2 regions of the Clostridium facile genome follow, and region 2 is predicted to be linked to the other one. Evidence: riboswitches for the same ligand, from Rfam matches in the RefSeq annotation. Region 2 holds a riboswitch; the other holds the start of a gene.

Region 1 (7,210 bases), 2.1 Mb from region 2:
AGTTATAATAACAAAACTGAAAGCCTTATTAAGGCTTTCAGTTTTGTTTCTATGTTTGTGAAATTTTCAATATAATGTTATTCAATAGCATTTTTTAAACATTCAACAAATTAAAAGTTGAAAAAATAAAAGAAATAAATATATTATTGTTAAAAAATGAATCTAAGTACAATAATTTAGGCAGTATTTTAAAAATACTTAACAAACAATTCCTATTATTTAAATGTTAAATTATATCAGTACAAGTAAAATATTTTCATATTACATGTAATATGAAGAGTTTATATCGCCTATACAGATATTAACAATCAATGTATATGGCTTAAAAATTGATTTTTTATCTTATTTCTTAAATAAACCATGCAGTTGAAACAGGAAAATAAAGTTTATACTAATAAAAAAGACCGTACCTAACCGATACGGTCTTTTATTTTTTGTTTATTATAATGCAGTATGATAATAGCACATATCCAACAGTTCACGGATTTGATGAGTGGTTGGAACACGTGGATTAGAAGGAGTACAAGCATCCGCCATTGCATTTTCTGCAATAATATTGCGGAACCCTTTGTAATCATCTTCATTAATATCCTGATCTCTCAAACTTACTGGAATACCCAAAGCGTCAATTAATCCTTCTACTAATTGAATAAAGTTCTTTACACTTTGGCGATTACTTCCTGCACCGACACCCATTAAATGGGCTAATTTTGCGTATTTTCTCATAGCATAAGAACAATCTTCTTTGGAAATTACACGCATACCAGCATTAAATGCAATAATATACGGTAAAATAATTGCATTGGCACGGCCATGTGGAACATGGAATTTAGCGCCGATTGCATGGGCAATGGAATGGTTGATTCCCAAATTCGCGTTATTAAATGCCATGCCAGCCATACAGGAAGCGTTGTGTAATTTTTCACGCGCATGAATATCATTTCCATTATCATACGCCATTGGCAGATATTTAAAAATAATCTGTACGGCTTTTTCTGCTAATGTATCAGAAAAATCAGTTGCACCAGTAGAAACATAAGCTTCAATCGCATGGGTTAAAACGTCCATACCAGTATCTGCAGTAACAGCCGGTGGAACGCTTAAGGTTAATTTAGGGTTGAGGATTGCCACATCTGGCAGCATAATATCATCAACCAATGGATATTTTACATTTTTTTCTTTATCAGAAACAACTGCAAATGCGGTTACTTCAGAACCAGTACCAGATGTAGTAGGAATAGCAACACAGAATGGTTTTGGAACCTGAGCGATTTTCATGTAAAAATAGCTGATTGCTTTTGCAGTATCAATCGCAGAACCGCCACCCATCGCCATGATGGAATCTGGTTTTACTTCCATTGCCTGGGCAATACCATCGATGATAACATTCATTGGTGGATCAGCAACAACATCGCTGAAAACAGTATATTTTGCTCCCATCTGATCCAGAACATCGGTCAGGTTTTTAATCATGCCAGAAGAAGCTGCAAATGGGTCAGTAATAATATATACATTTTGGATTGGATAGCCCTTTAGATATTCAAACGCATCTACGCCTGAAAAAACTTTTGTTTTTACAGCAAAAGAACTCATAATTTTCTCTCCTTACTATTTAGAAAATTCCGAAAAAGATAAGAATCTAATTTATATTATACTCCATATACAAGCTAATGTCAAAACATTGTCAAAGAAAATTCTATTTTTTGATGTAAAAAATTTGTCATAAAAAAAAGGATATTTTTATTTAAAAGATTCAACCCTTATTTCTAAGTTAATTTAATCTGTAAAATCGTTTTTTACCCCGTCCCGTAGCAGTTCTAGAGCTTTTTTTTCTATCCGGGAAACATAGGAACGTGAAATCTTTAAGAAACTGGCAACTTCCCGTTGTGTCATTGGGCGGTTTCCATTAAGGCCATATCGCATACAAATAACCTTTTGTTCCCTAGGAGAAAGTAATTTTCGAACACTTTGATAAAGCTGTTCCGATTGCAGTTTTAAATCTACCATATCAGCCATATCGGTTTCATCTGCGATAATATCCAGCAGTGACAGTGCGTTTCCATCCTTATCAGTATCAATCGCATCATTTATGTAAACATCGCCAGCAGTCTTTTTTAAATTCCGAAAATGCATTAGAATTTCATTTTCTATACATCTAGAGGCATAAGTAGCGAAACGGGTGCCTTTCGAGTAATGGAAAGTATTTACTGCCTTAATAAGGCCAATGGTTCCAATCGAGATGAGGTCATCCTGGTCATCGGTAGAGGCATAGTATTTTTTAATAATATGGGCTACGAGACGGAGATTATGCTCAATTAAACGGTTACGGGCATTGGTATCTCCTTGTTCCATTTTCATAAAGCATTCTTTTTCTTCTTTTGCAGAAAGCGGTTTTGGAAACGACTGATTTCGCTCCACGTGCAATGCCAGATAGCATAAGTGCCGGATGATGGTTCCGAAAAATTCAAATAGCAAAGTCATCACATCCTTTTCCATTGCTATTAGTTTATGAAAGGAAAAACAGAATGTTGTATGTCCGCCAGAATTCCAATTGGTTTCAACATAGGATATGATGTAATTTATAAAACTTTTTTGTTCTATCAATAGATTTGTCATATAAATTCATTATCCTTTATACTAGGATCGTATTCATATTAAGAAGGGGAATATATGGGTCAAAAATTACGTGATTTTTGGAAGCACAATTGGATCTATTTAGCAGTATTGCTTTTTATCTTTGTTTTTTGCCATTTTGTCGCATGTTTTTCGTTGGTAAATGGTCCTAGCATGGAAAATACCTTACAGGATCGTGATTTTGTAATTGTGTGGCAGTTAGGGTATACCCCAAAGGCAGGAGATGTTGTAGTTACAGATAAGGAAAATGATTTTGATGTGAATTTGGTAAAAAGGGTAGTTGCAACAGAAGGACAAACAGTAGAGATACAGCAAGGTAAATTGTTCATAGATGGGAAAGTAAAACAGGAAGATTATCTCAAGGAAGGCAACTGGTATGGAGATATGCCACCTATTGTTGTACCAGAAAATTCGGTGTTTTTAATGGGGGACAACCGGAATCATTCCAGCGATAGTCGTGAAATTGGCTGTTTTTCCAACGATGCCTTACTAGGAAAAGTTGTATTCCGTGTGTTTCCATTTCAGAGGATAGGAGCAATTCATTAGTGATAAAAAATGTTATTTTAACTGGAAAATGGGCCTCTATGACTTGGTAGGCTAGTTGGTTTACCAAAATTAGTGGCAAAATTATTTTTTGTCGGGAAAGCTATTGACTTTTTTCCGATGTTTTCATTATAATAAAAGTAAGTTATTTATGCAGTTTTACTGGGAAGAAGATTTTCTTCCGGGAATATGGTGAAAATCCATGACAGCTCACACCTACTGTAAGCAGTTACGAAACTTCAAATCCCACTGATTATTGCGCCATCGGGAAGGGGAAGGATTAGGTTTGAAACTGTAAGTCAGGATATCCATAAATAACAGGAATCATTTATCTTTTGGTGAGAATAGATAGGGGATACATAATCAAGAAAAAACAGGTGTATTGCCTGATTTTGTTATGTCAGCCTTTCTGTCTATCAGAAAGGCTTTTTGATTGGAATGGATTCCATACTCTAAACTTCCTCACCATAAATTAAGGCGTTGCCTAAAAATGGAGGAAATGGATATGAAACAAAAATTAATTGCTTTATTTACCACTATGGCAATTATGGTTGGGATGTTTGCTTTCCCAGTCAGCGCGGCAGAAAAAAAGGATTTAAGCCAGGATATCCAGGATACTGCAGCATATTTGCAAACAATGTATGATATGGAAACAGAGCAACCAAATGAAAGCAGTTATTGGGATATGATGTATCTTGCTCGGGCAGGAGTAGAACGCGATAATATTTTATTTAAACTATACCGCAGCAATATTGCTACTGAATTACATGAAACCGGAAAATTGGAATATGAAAATTGGGATGGAACAAAATCCGAAAGCGCTATTTATTATGCAGCAAACGCTTTGGCACTAGCGATGATTGGGGAAGACCCAACTAATATAGATGGATTTAATCTAGTAGATAAATTGGTATCAATGGACCGTAGTGCTGTTACCTCATTATACTATACCAACTTACCAGTTGTTTTGATTGCAGCAACCCAATTTGATGATGAAATTACAGATAAAACCTTTGCGGAAGATATCATCAATGTCTTGAAAACAGAATATAACGCCAGCCAATGGGGGGCCAGCTGGGGTGCAGATAGCCCAGCAATGGTAGTAGCTGCTTTGATAGATTATACTGATACAGACCCAGAAGTAAAAACCATAGTCGATGAAACTGTAGCATGGTTGCAGGAACAAGTAAAAGCGGATAAAATGACAGTTTCCAACACTGCGGAAAAAGTGTTGACCGCTTTGAGCTTAGCGGGACCAGAAGCGGTAGCAGCCGCAAATGATTCTACTGGTAAAAACATTGTGGATATTGTATTAAGCTTTCAATCGGAAACCACACCAGGTGCGTTTACCTATAATGGAAGCGATAGCTATATGGCTACCCAGCAAGGGATGGAGGCTATGTTAGCATACCAGAGAATGGTAGATGGTAAAGTTGGTTTATACGATCTTTTCGATACTCCAATCCAACAATACAAACAATTAATTGAAAAAATTAGCCAATTACCAGAAGTAATTGATTTAGAAGACGAATCGGCCATTGTTGCGCTACGCCAACTGTATAATAGTTTGCCTGCTGCGTTCCAGACAAAAGTAACCAATATTGCGGATTTGGAAAAAGCGGAACAAGTGCTCCAAACCTTAAAAGAAGTTGCAGGATCGAAACCAGATTCCAGCAAACCAGAATCCAAACCAGAAAGTACAACATCTTCCCATCCTATTCCAGCGACAGGGGATATGGGAGTAGCTTCTGTTGTTGCCCTTTGTGGCTTAGCTGGTGTTTCCCTGGTTGCTTTGCACAGAAAACAGAAATAATAGTAGGATTGTTCCAAACAAGGACATTTCCAAAATAAAGATAAGCTGATACCTTGTTGGAGCCTCCTGACTGGGGGCTCCAACCTGTTTATCTTATGAAAAAGTAATTTATTATAAGTTATTTTTTCATAGGACAAACCAGAATCCATTGAAAAAGGAGAGCATAACCATGAAACGTTTTGTTTGTTTCTTATTAAGTCTTATGATTGCGATTTCTTTTGCCGGATGTGGAGGATTTGAAACCGTGGAAGAACATAATAAAAAACTGGAGTCTTCCTATGGTTCCAGTGAAGCATCTTCTTCCCAAGAATCTAGTTCCTCTTTCAATCAAGAGAAAGAGGGGTCCCAAATAGAGGATAATCCAACTTCAGGTTCCGGTCAAGAAGCAGGAGGGGAATCTTCTAAATCAGGAAATGAAAAACAGCCCTCTTCCGCCAAACCAGGCGGAAACCAGCCTGCGGCAAACCAACCATCTGAGGATCAGCCAAATTCCGCACAACAGCCATCTGGGCAGACTCCAGCAGCACCCCCTGCGGAAACAACGCCATCCCAAGCACCGGAAACCCCACAAACCATCCAGGTCACTATTTCAGTACAGTGTAAGGTGTTAGTTGGGAACAACAATTTAGCGGAACCATACCGCCCATATGTTCCTTCAAATGGGTATATTCAAGGGACAACTCAGGTGACAATTCCAAAAAACGGAACGGTGTTTGATGCTTTACAGGCATTGAATCTAAACCCTGCCCCAACTTATGATGGCTCTGTGAAAAGGAAAGATGTTTACATTACATCGATTCACCATATTCCGCAAAGGGCATGTGGAGGACAAAGTGGATGGAAGTATAAAGTAAACCAGGATATTCCCAACCTGTCTTGTAGCGCATATCAGCTACATGGAGGGGAAACCATTGAGTGGTATTATACGGAACATATTTTTGATTAATTAAGGGGGAAAACAGATGCGTACCAACTATTTCTCACAATTACATCCTGGAGTATGCTGCTGTTTTTTTCTATATGCAGTGACATTTAGTGTTTTATTTAATCATCCTATAATGATGGCCACCAGCTGTTTAGTAGCTTTATTTTGTGCAGGTTCTACGAGTGGGTGGAAAACTTTAGGGATTAGTGTTTTGTTTACGATACCTACCATTGTGATTTTTGCGGTGGTGAATCCTTTTTTTAACCACCAAGGAACTACCCCACTATTTTATTGGAATGACCAACCAATTACATTGGAATCCACCTTATATGGATTGTGTTCTGGTGTTATGATTATCTCTATGATCATGTGGTTTATCTGTTTCCAAAAGACGGTGGAAAACCATAAGCTACTCTATTTGTTTGGTAAGGTGATCCCCACCATTGCACTGATGGTGACGATGATTTTGCGATTTATCCCTTATTTTAAAAGGAAGTTGGATCAGATCGCAGCTACTCAACGGATGTTTGGAGTTTCTACCAGTTCTGGAAGTATCAAAAACAGGCTAAAAGCGGGTGGTAGTATTTTGTCTGTGCTATTTTCGATTAGTATGGAAGGAACGGTAGGAACATCGGATTCTATGCGGGCAAGAGGATATGGATTAAAGGGAAAAACCCATTACAAAAGTTTTTGCATGAAACCGCGGGATTGGTTTTTCCTTGGAGTATTGTGTGGCGCGTCAGCTTTTCTCATCTGGGCTTTTTATGCAAAGCAATTTCAGTTTTATTTTTTCCCTGCTATGACGGATTGGCGGCTAAATCCTATCCAATTGGGGATTTGTATTCTTCATTGCATCATACTTTGTTCACCACTGCTTTATAATGGATGGGAGGGATTGCGTTGGCACAGAATTCAGGTAACAGCATAATGCCAGTATTTCAAGCAAAAAATTTGAGTTTTTGTTATCATAACAGCACACATTCTGTTTTACAGGATGTGAATTTTACCATTCAACCAGGGGAGTTTATTTTGCTGTGTGGACAATCTGGCTGCGGAAAAACAACCCTCTTGAGGCATTTAAAGCATTTAATTGCACCGGTAGGGAAGATGACTGGAGAGTTGTTGTTTGAAGGAGAACCAATCCAAACAATCAAAGAACGCCGGTTGGTTTCGGATATAGGGTTTGTATTCCAAGTACCGGATGATCAGATTGTTTGCGACCGTGTTTTCGCGGAAATGGCATTTGGTTTGGAGAATTTGGGGATACCTTCGGATGAAATTCGACGCCGTGTTGC
Region 2 (7,210 bases):
AATTCTGAAGCAAAAGACGGTAAAACTTATTTGACAGTAACTTCAGGCTCCTATCAGTTCTCTACTTCTGTAGTGAAAGATGAAAATGCTGTTGATACTTTGGATTTGAAGATTGCAATCAACCAGGCAAATGGATTAGACCAAATTGATTATGATGCAGATGCTTGGGCAACATTCAGAGCTGTTATTGATGAAGCAGAAGCTTTAGTAAACGACTCAACAGCAGATCAAACTGCAATTGATACTATGACTGAAAAAGTTTTAGCTGCGATTGAAGAAGTAAAAACACATATTAATCAAAGCAGACAAGCTTTGAAAGAATTGGTAGCAAATGCAGAAAGTCCAAACCCAGTTGCTCACCCACAAGAATATATTGATGCATTCAATAACGCTTTGGCAGCAGCAGAAGAAGCTTGTGGTGATATTAATAAAACCAATGAAGAGTTGGATCAATTAAAAGCGAATTTGGAAAAAGCAATTGCTGACTTAGATGCCAATAAATATGAAAACTATGCTCAGAATGGAGCAGTAGATGCTCGTTCTACTTATGAAAGCCCAGATTGGGGTTGGGGTAAAGCCTTCTTAGTAGATGGCGACCGTAAAAATCTGACTGAAAAAGGCGAATATACTGGTTACTCCAGTGATGTTGGTGAAGTTCGTACCAAAGACCATGAGGAATGGGTAAGCGTAGATTTAGGCGAAGTACAAAAAATCAACTCTGTTGTATTCTACGCTCCAACACAATCCCCATCCACTCCTGGAACTTGCTATGGTTTCCCAAAAACATTTGATATCCAGGTATCCACCAATGGACAAGACTGGACAACTGTAGCATCTGAAAAAGATTATCCAGTTCCAAGTTATGGTCCAATCGTATTCAGTTTTGATGAAGTTGACGCAAAATATGTAAAACTGTACGCATATAACTTGAATCCAAAAGTAACAGACTTTGGTTATTACTACCTGCAATTATCCGAAATGGAAGTTTACAACTCTCCAAATGTAGAAACTCCAAAACCACCAGTAGAATCCAATAAAGATATCCTGAATAAAGTAATCGCATATGCGGAAAATGCAGCAAACAGTGAAGAATTTAACAATGTGATTAAAGATGTACAGGAATCTTTCAATGAAGCATTGGCAGCAGCACAGAAAGTAGCAGAAAACAATGCGGCAACCCAGGAAGAAGTAGATGCAGCATGGAAAGCATTGATGACAGAAATCCATAAATTAGGCTTTGTAAAAGGCGATATTACTTCTTTGGAACAGTTGGTAGCTACAGCAAAAGAATTTGATTTAAGCAAATATGTAGAAGCTGGCCAAGCAGAATTTAAAGAAGCATTGGCAGCGGCAGAAGCATTGATTGCGGATAAAGATAACGCAATGCAAGCAGAAATCGAAACAGCAGAAACTAATCTGTTGAACGCAATGTTAAACCTGAGATACAAAGCGGATAAATCTATCCTGGAAGAAGTTGTGGCAAAAGCAAATGATGTAGATGCAAACGCATATACAGCAGAAAGCTATGCAGTATTGTCAGCAGCAGTTGCAGAAGCAAATGATGTATTGGCAAATGAAAATGCAACTCAGGAAGAAGTAGATACAGCAGTAGCAAACGTACAGGCTGCAATGAGCGGACTGGTAGCAGTGGATAACAACACAGCAGAAGATAATACTGTTGATAATACAACCCAAACAGGTCAAGAAAGTACAACAACGAAAGCAAACGCAGCAAAAACAGGCGATGTTGCTCCAATTGCTGGTTTGGCTCTGTTAAGTATCGCAGGTGCATCTGTAATTGCACTGCGCAAAAAACACAACAAATAAATTTGATATTTCTTAATTTGAAAATCGAATTTTAAAACCAAAAGGCTCAGTAATTTACTGGGCCTTTTTTCTATATTTTTTATAATCGGGTATAGCATTGGATAACTACACATTTTATTTTTACAACACTAGTTGTTTTATTATATATAGAAAATGATATAAGTGAAACTAGCAGCAAATTATTTGTAAATATTTAATTGTTTGGAAGAAAGGTATATATAAATAAATCAACAAGGAGTATTTGTTTTTTTGATTGTCAAATTTTAGCCTTTTGTATATATAAAAATAAATTCCTAACCTTTGGCCAAATCTTACCCTAGGTTTATACTTATTATGGTGCGAAATGCTGAAAAACTTTTTTGCTATTGACAGAAGATAAAATAGTGTTACAATATATATTGTAATAATTTTATAAAACAACTACATATTGTGGTGTTGTAAATCTGTATACAGAGTATAACGGGGAATTCAGGTGAAATTCCTGAACGGTGCCGCCGCTGTGATAGGGTTAAATATAGCATTTGCCACTGGTTTTCTGGGAAGGCGTTATATTTGTATGAAACCTTAAGTCAGAATATCCGTCTGTATCATCCAGTTGCTACGGGTCATGGCAACAGGTATGCTGGTATGAAATATTTTCTGTAGGCATGCCTTTTTCAGGGTATGCTTTTTTTGTGCCATTTATTGGCGACCCGATTGGGCAATCAAGCGCCAATACAATGCAATATAGGGTACAATTAAAAAATACAAAGTAGGAGGGTTAAACTCATGAACACGCAAGTAATTAAACGGGATGGCAGAGTTGTTGCGTTTGACAAACAAAAAATTTATAATGCAATTATGAAAGCTATGAGCTATGGGAGCGGTATTATTGATGAGGATTCCGCTGCTATTATTGCAGATGAAATTGAACTGCAAGCAGCAAATAGGATTGATGATATTACGATTCGGGAAATTGAAAATGCCGTTTATAGCAAGTTGATTCAAAAAGGGCAGGAATTAACTGCGAAAAGCTACGAAGGTTACCGTGCAATCCAGGAATATAAGCGTTCTATTAACACGACAGACGACGAAATTTTAGGTTTATTAAAAGGCACAAACTATCTGGTAGCAATGGACAATTCCAACAAAAATCCTGTACTGAATTCTACTTTGCGTGATTTGATTGCCGGTGAGGTTTCCAAAGATATTACACAAAGGATTTTGTTGCCAACTAAAATTGTACAGGCGCATCAAAACGGTATTTTACACTACCATGATCTGGATTATTCCATGAGCCCAATGTTTAACTGCTGTTTAATTAATATTGAGGATATGTTGGATAATGGAACTGTTATCAACGATGCTATGATTGAGTCTCCAACCTGTTTTCAAACTGCTTGTACTGTTATGACGCAGATTATGGCACAGGTTGCATCCTGTCAATATGGTGGGCAATCGGTAAATATCAAACATTTAGGAAAATATCTTCGCCGTACTCATGATAAAGCATACCGCCATTTTAAAGAAAAAGGCTATGATGAAGCTTTGTGTAAAGAGCTGGCGGAAGATAAAATGATGGATGAGTTAAAATCTGGGGTGCAAACTATCCAATATCAAATTAATACATTACAAACATCCAATGGTCAGGCACCATTTGTAACGATATTCATGCATATTGAAGAAGGCTATGAATATGAACGGGAAGTTGCTTTGATTATTAAGGAAATTCTCCGTCAACGCCTTCTGGGAATAAAAAACCGTCAGGGAGTAGTTGTAACCCCAGCTTTTCCAAAGTTAGTTTATGTATTGGATGAAAACAACTGTTTACAAGGTGGAAAATATGACTATATTACCCGTGATTACGCGATTCCATGTAGTGCAAAACGGATGTATCCTGATTATATTTCCGCGAAACAAATGCGGCAGATTTATGATGGAAATGTATTCAGTTGCATGGGGTGCCGTTCTTTCCTATCTCCTTGGACGGACGAAAATGGTGATGTGAAATTTGAAGGGCGCTTTAACGCAGGTGTTGTTTCTTTAAACCTGCCTCAAATTGCTATCATTTCCCATGGAGATGAAAAGAAATTCTGGCGTTTATTGGATCGCCGTTTAGACCTTTGCTATGAAGCTTTATTATGTCGACATAAACTACTAAAGGGGACAAAAGCAGCGGTTTCTCCAATTCATTGGCAGGATGGTGCAATCGCTCGTTTGGATGCAGAAGATACCATTGACCCATTATTGGAAAATGGATACTGTACCATGTCACTAGGGTACATTGGTGTTTATGAAATGACGAAGCTGATGATTGGAGAAAGCCATACCAGTGAAAAAGGCCAGGAATTTGCGCTAAAAGTAATGCACCACTTAAAAGATACTGTGGACAGATGGAAGGCGGAAACAGGCATTGGTTTTGGGCTATACGGCACTCCTGCAGAAAATCTTTGCTACCGTTTTGCTAAAATTGATAAAGAAAAGTTTGGAAACATTAAGGATATTACTGACAAAGGTTACTATACCAATTCTTATCATGTAGATGTACGGGAACCAATTGATGCATTTTCTAAATTGGCGTTTGAGAGCCAGTTCCAGAAAATTAGTACAGGTGGCTGCATTTCTTATATTGAGATTCCAAATATGCAGGATAATTTAGAAGCACTGGAACAATTGGTAAAATTTATTTATGATAATATCCAGTATGCTGAATTTAATACTAAATCAGATTACTGCCATGTTTGTGGTTATGATGGGGAGATTAAAATCAATGATGATAACCAGTGGGAATGTCCAAACTGCGGAAATCGTGACCAGAACAAATTGACAGTAGTACGTCGTACTTGCGGTTATTTAGGACTTCATTTCTGGAATGAAGGAAAAACCAAAGAGATGAAACAAAGGGTACTACATTTATAATTCAAAAAAGGGGGAAGCTTAAAATTCGTTACGCACAGATACGGAAATATGATGTGGCAAACGGAGTTGGTATCCGTTCTACACTATTTGTAACAGGATGCCGCTTTCACTGTAAAGGGTGTTTTAATGAAGAATATCAGGATTTTTCTGCTGGTCAGCCTTGGAGTGAACAAGCAGAAGAAGAATTTTTGACCTATTTAAAAAACGAAAATATAGTTGGCGCCAGTATCTTAGGCGGGGAACCCCTCCAACAGGATGAGGATATGCTTCACCTTGTAAGAAGAATTAAACAGGAGACAGGAAAAACGATTTGGATGTGGACTGGGTACCGGTATGAAGATCTGAATCCTTTCCAAAAAGAAATTATCCAGTATGTGGATGTATTGGTGGACGGCCAATTTGTACTGGAATTGCGGAATTTAAAATTAAAGTTTCGTGGTTCAGAAAACCAACGGATTATTGATTTAAACCAGACTAGAAAACAGGGGAAACTAGTGTTGTGGGACTCTTCTTGTTGAACATACGATACTGGTAGGAATAAGATCTTACCGGTATTTTTCTATTAGATAATAAATGTAAAAATGTTTAGATAAAAGGGAGCATTTTTTATCTTTCCTATGTAACCCCATAGAAAGAAATTTTTGATTCATAAAACAGGTTTTATATTGTGAACATTTATATGTTTTTTATGTATCAAGCTTGTTTTTCTGGAAGTTCATTGCCAATTTTTTAATGTTCTTTTTTATAATTACTCACTTCACAACTCATAAGCCTGGGGATTGTTGTTCGAATCGATGCTATTCGATTGCTATTTGCAGCTTGTTATACTTGATATTTTAAAGGAAAGTTTTTATAGGATATCCCTACTGGTAGAAATGATGCGTTCTACAACAAAAAAACAGCCCATTCTTTGGGCTGTTTCAAATGGAGGAATCCCAGCATTATGCTGTTTTTCCGGAGGAGGATGATTCAGAAGAATCGCCATTCATATGTTTTTGATATTCCTGTAATATAGTTGTTTCCAAGATAGAACGGAATTCTGGTGAAATTGGGTGTACAATATCCCGGAATACCGTTCCATCCTTTTTACTAGGCATGGCAATAAACAACCGTTCTGGACCTTGTATCACCTTAATTTCATGAATTGCCAACAATTGGTCGATGGTAACGGATACGATCGCTTTTAATCTGCCTTCTGTAAAGGTTCTTCTAATTTTTACGTCTGTTATGGTCATTTGTATTTCCTCCTGTCTTATCAAAAGGGTGTTTTGTAACAGTAGTATGGGCAGAAGTAGAAAATTTAACCATGTTTTCCCGTTTTTCTAAAAAATATTTAAAAAAAACAAAAAGTTTCGGCTTTATAGGTTTATTTTTTTGTCCATTTGCAATATAATATAAAATATGTGTTATAATAGAAATCTATTTTTATAGTTATCATAATTGGTAGAATGGTATTCATAATAGGGAGTGAAGCACAATGGCTGAAAAATCCAATTTATTGCAAGGAAAAAAACATATACATTTTATTGGGATTGGTGGTTCTGGAATGTTCCCTTTGGCGCAGATTTTGCACAAAGAGGGCTACTATTTAACAGGGTCGGACAACAACGAATCCGACATTTTAAAGATGGTTCGCGCCTTAGGTATTCCAGTTACCATGGGACAGAAAGCGGAAAATATTGAAGGCGCAGATTTAATTGTTCATACAGCTGCTATTATGGAGGATAATCCGGAACTGATTGCCGCAAAGGCCAGTGGTGTTCCTACCATTGAGCGCAGTGTATTATTGGGGATCATTACGGAGCGTTATTCAGATTGTATTTGTGTCAGCGGTACCCACGGGAAAACCACTACAACCGCTATGCTGACTCAAATTTTATTAGATGCTGACATGGACCCTTCCGCAGTGATTGGAGGAAAATTGAAATCCATTAATAGCTACGGGCGTTCTGGTGATTCTGAGATTATGACCTGTGAAGCTTGCGAATTCGTAGACACTTTCTTGCATCTTTCTCCAGATATTGCAGTGGTACTTAATATTGACTGCGACCATATGGATTATTTTAAAACCATGGATAATTTAAAATTATCTTTTGAAAAGTTCTGCAATAAGGCGTCCAAGGCAATTATTTATAATGGGGATAATGAAAATACAGTTGAAGTAGCAAACCGCATCCAGGGAAAAAAGAAAATTTCTTATGGGATTATGGATACCAATGAATATTATCCAAAAAATATTACCCATATTGATGGGCTTCATACTAGGTATGATTTATACCATCAAGGGGAGTTTTTAACTACACTGGACATCCATGTACCAGGAGACCATAATATTGGAAATTCCGTGGCCGCATGTGCTGCTGCTTTGGAAGCAGGTACCCCAGTAGAAAAACTGGCAAAAGGATTGGATGCCTTTAAAGGTGCTGGCAGACGGTTTGAATTATTGGGTAAAGTAAACGGCGTTACCATTGTCGATGATTATGCC

What was found. A riboswitch is a leader RNA that binds a small molecule or an ion and turns the genes downstream of it on or off. The one in region 2 is predicted to bind cobalamin.
Region 1: another riboswitch for cobalamin. It lies ahead of H8Z77_RS08910 (hypothetical protein); the one in region 2 lies ahead of nrdD (anaerobic ribonucleoside-triphosphate reductase).

The regions. Positions count from the first base shown of each region.
Region 1 is NZ_JACOQK010000001.1:2,136,537-2,143,746, reverse strand. Features, by position in the region: gene H8Z77_RS08930 (FIVAR domain-containing protein) at 1-2, shown strand, start outside; gene H8Z77_RS08925 (1-propanol dehydrogenase PduQ) at 442-1,593, opposite strand; gene sigK (RNA polymerase sporulation sigma factor SigK) at 1,777-2,481, opposite strand; gene lepB (signal peptidase I) at 2,671-3,180, shown strand; cobalamin riboswitch at 3,310-3,507, shown strand; gene H8Z77_RS08910 (hypothetical protein) at 3,683-4,990, shown strand; gene H8Z77_RS08905 (DUF4430 domain-containing protein) at 5,160-5,936, shown strand; gene H8Z77_RS08900 (energy-coupling factor transporter transmembrane component T) at 5,953-6,843, shown strand; gene H8Z77_RS08895 (ABC transporter ATP-binding protein) at 6,816-7,210, shown strand, end outside.
Region 2 is NZ_JACOQK010000001.1:78,491-85,700, forward strand. Features, by position in the region: gene H8Z77_RS00285 (family 78 glycoside hydrolase catalytic domain) at 1-1,827, shown strand, start outside; cobalamin riboswitch at 2,250-2,427, shown strand; gene nrdD (anaerobic ribonucleoside-triphosphate reductase) at 2,596-4,725, shown strand; gene nrdG (anaerobic ribonucleoside-triphosphate reductase activating protein) at 4,764-5,243, shown strand; gene H8Z77_RS00300 (SpoVG family protein) at 5,667-5,960, opposite strand; gene murC (UDP-N-acetylmuramate--L-alanine ligase) at 6,203-7,210, shown strand, end outside.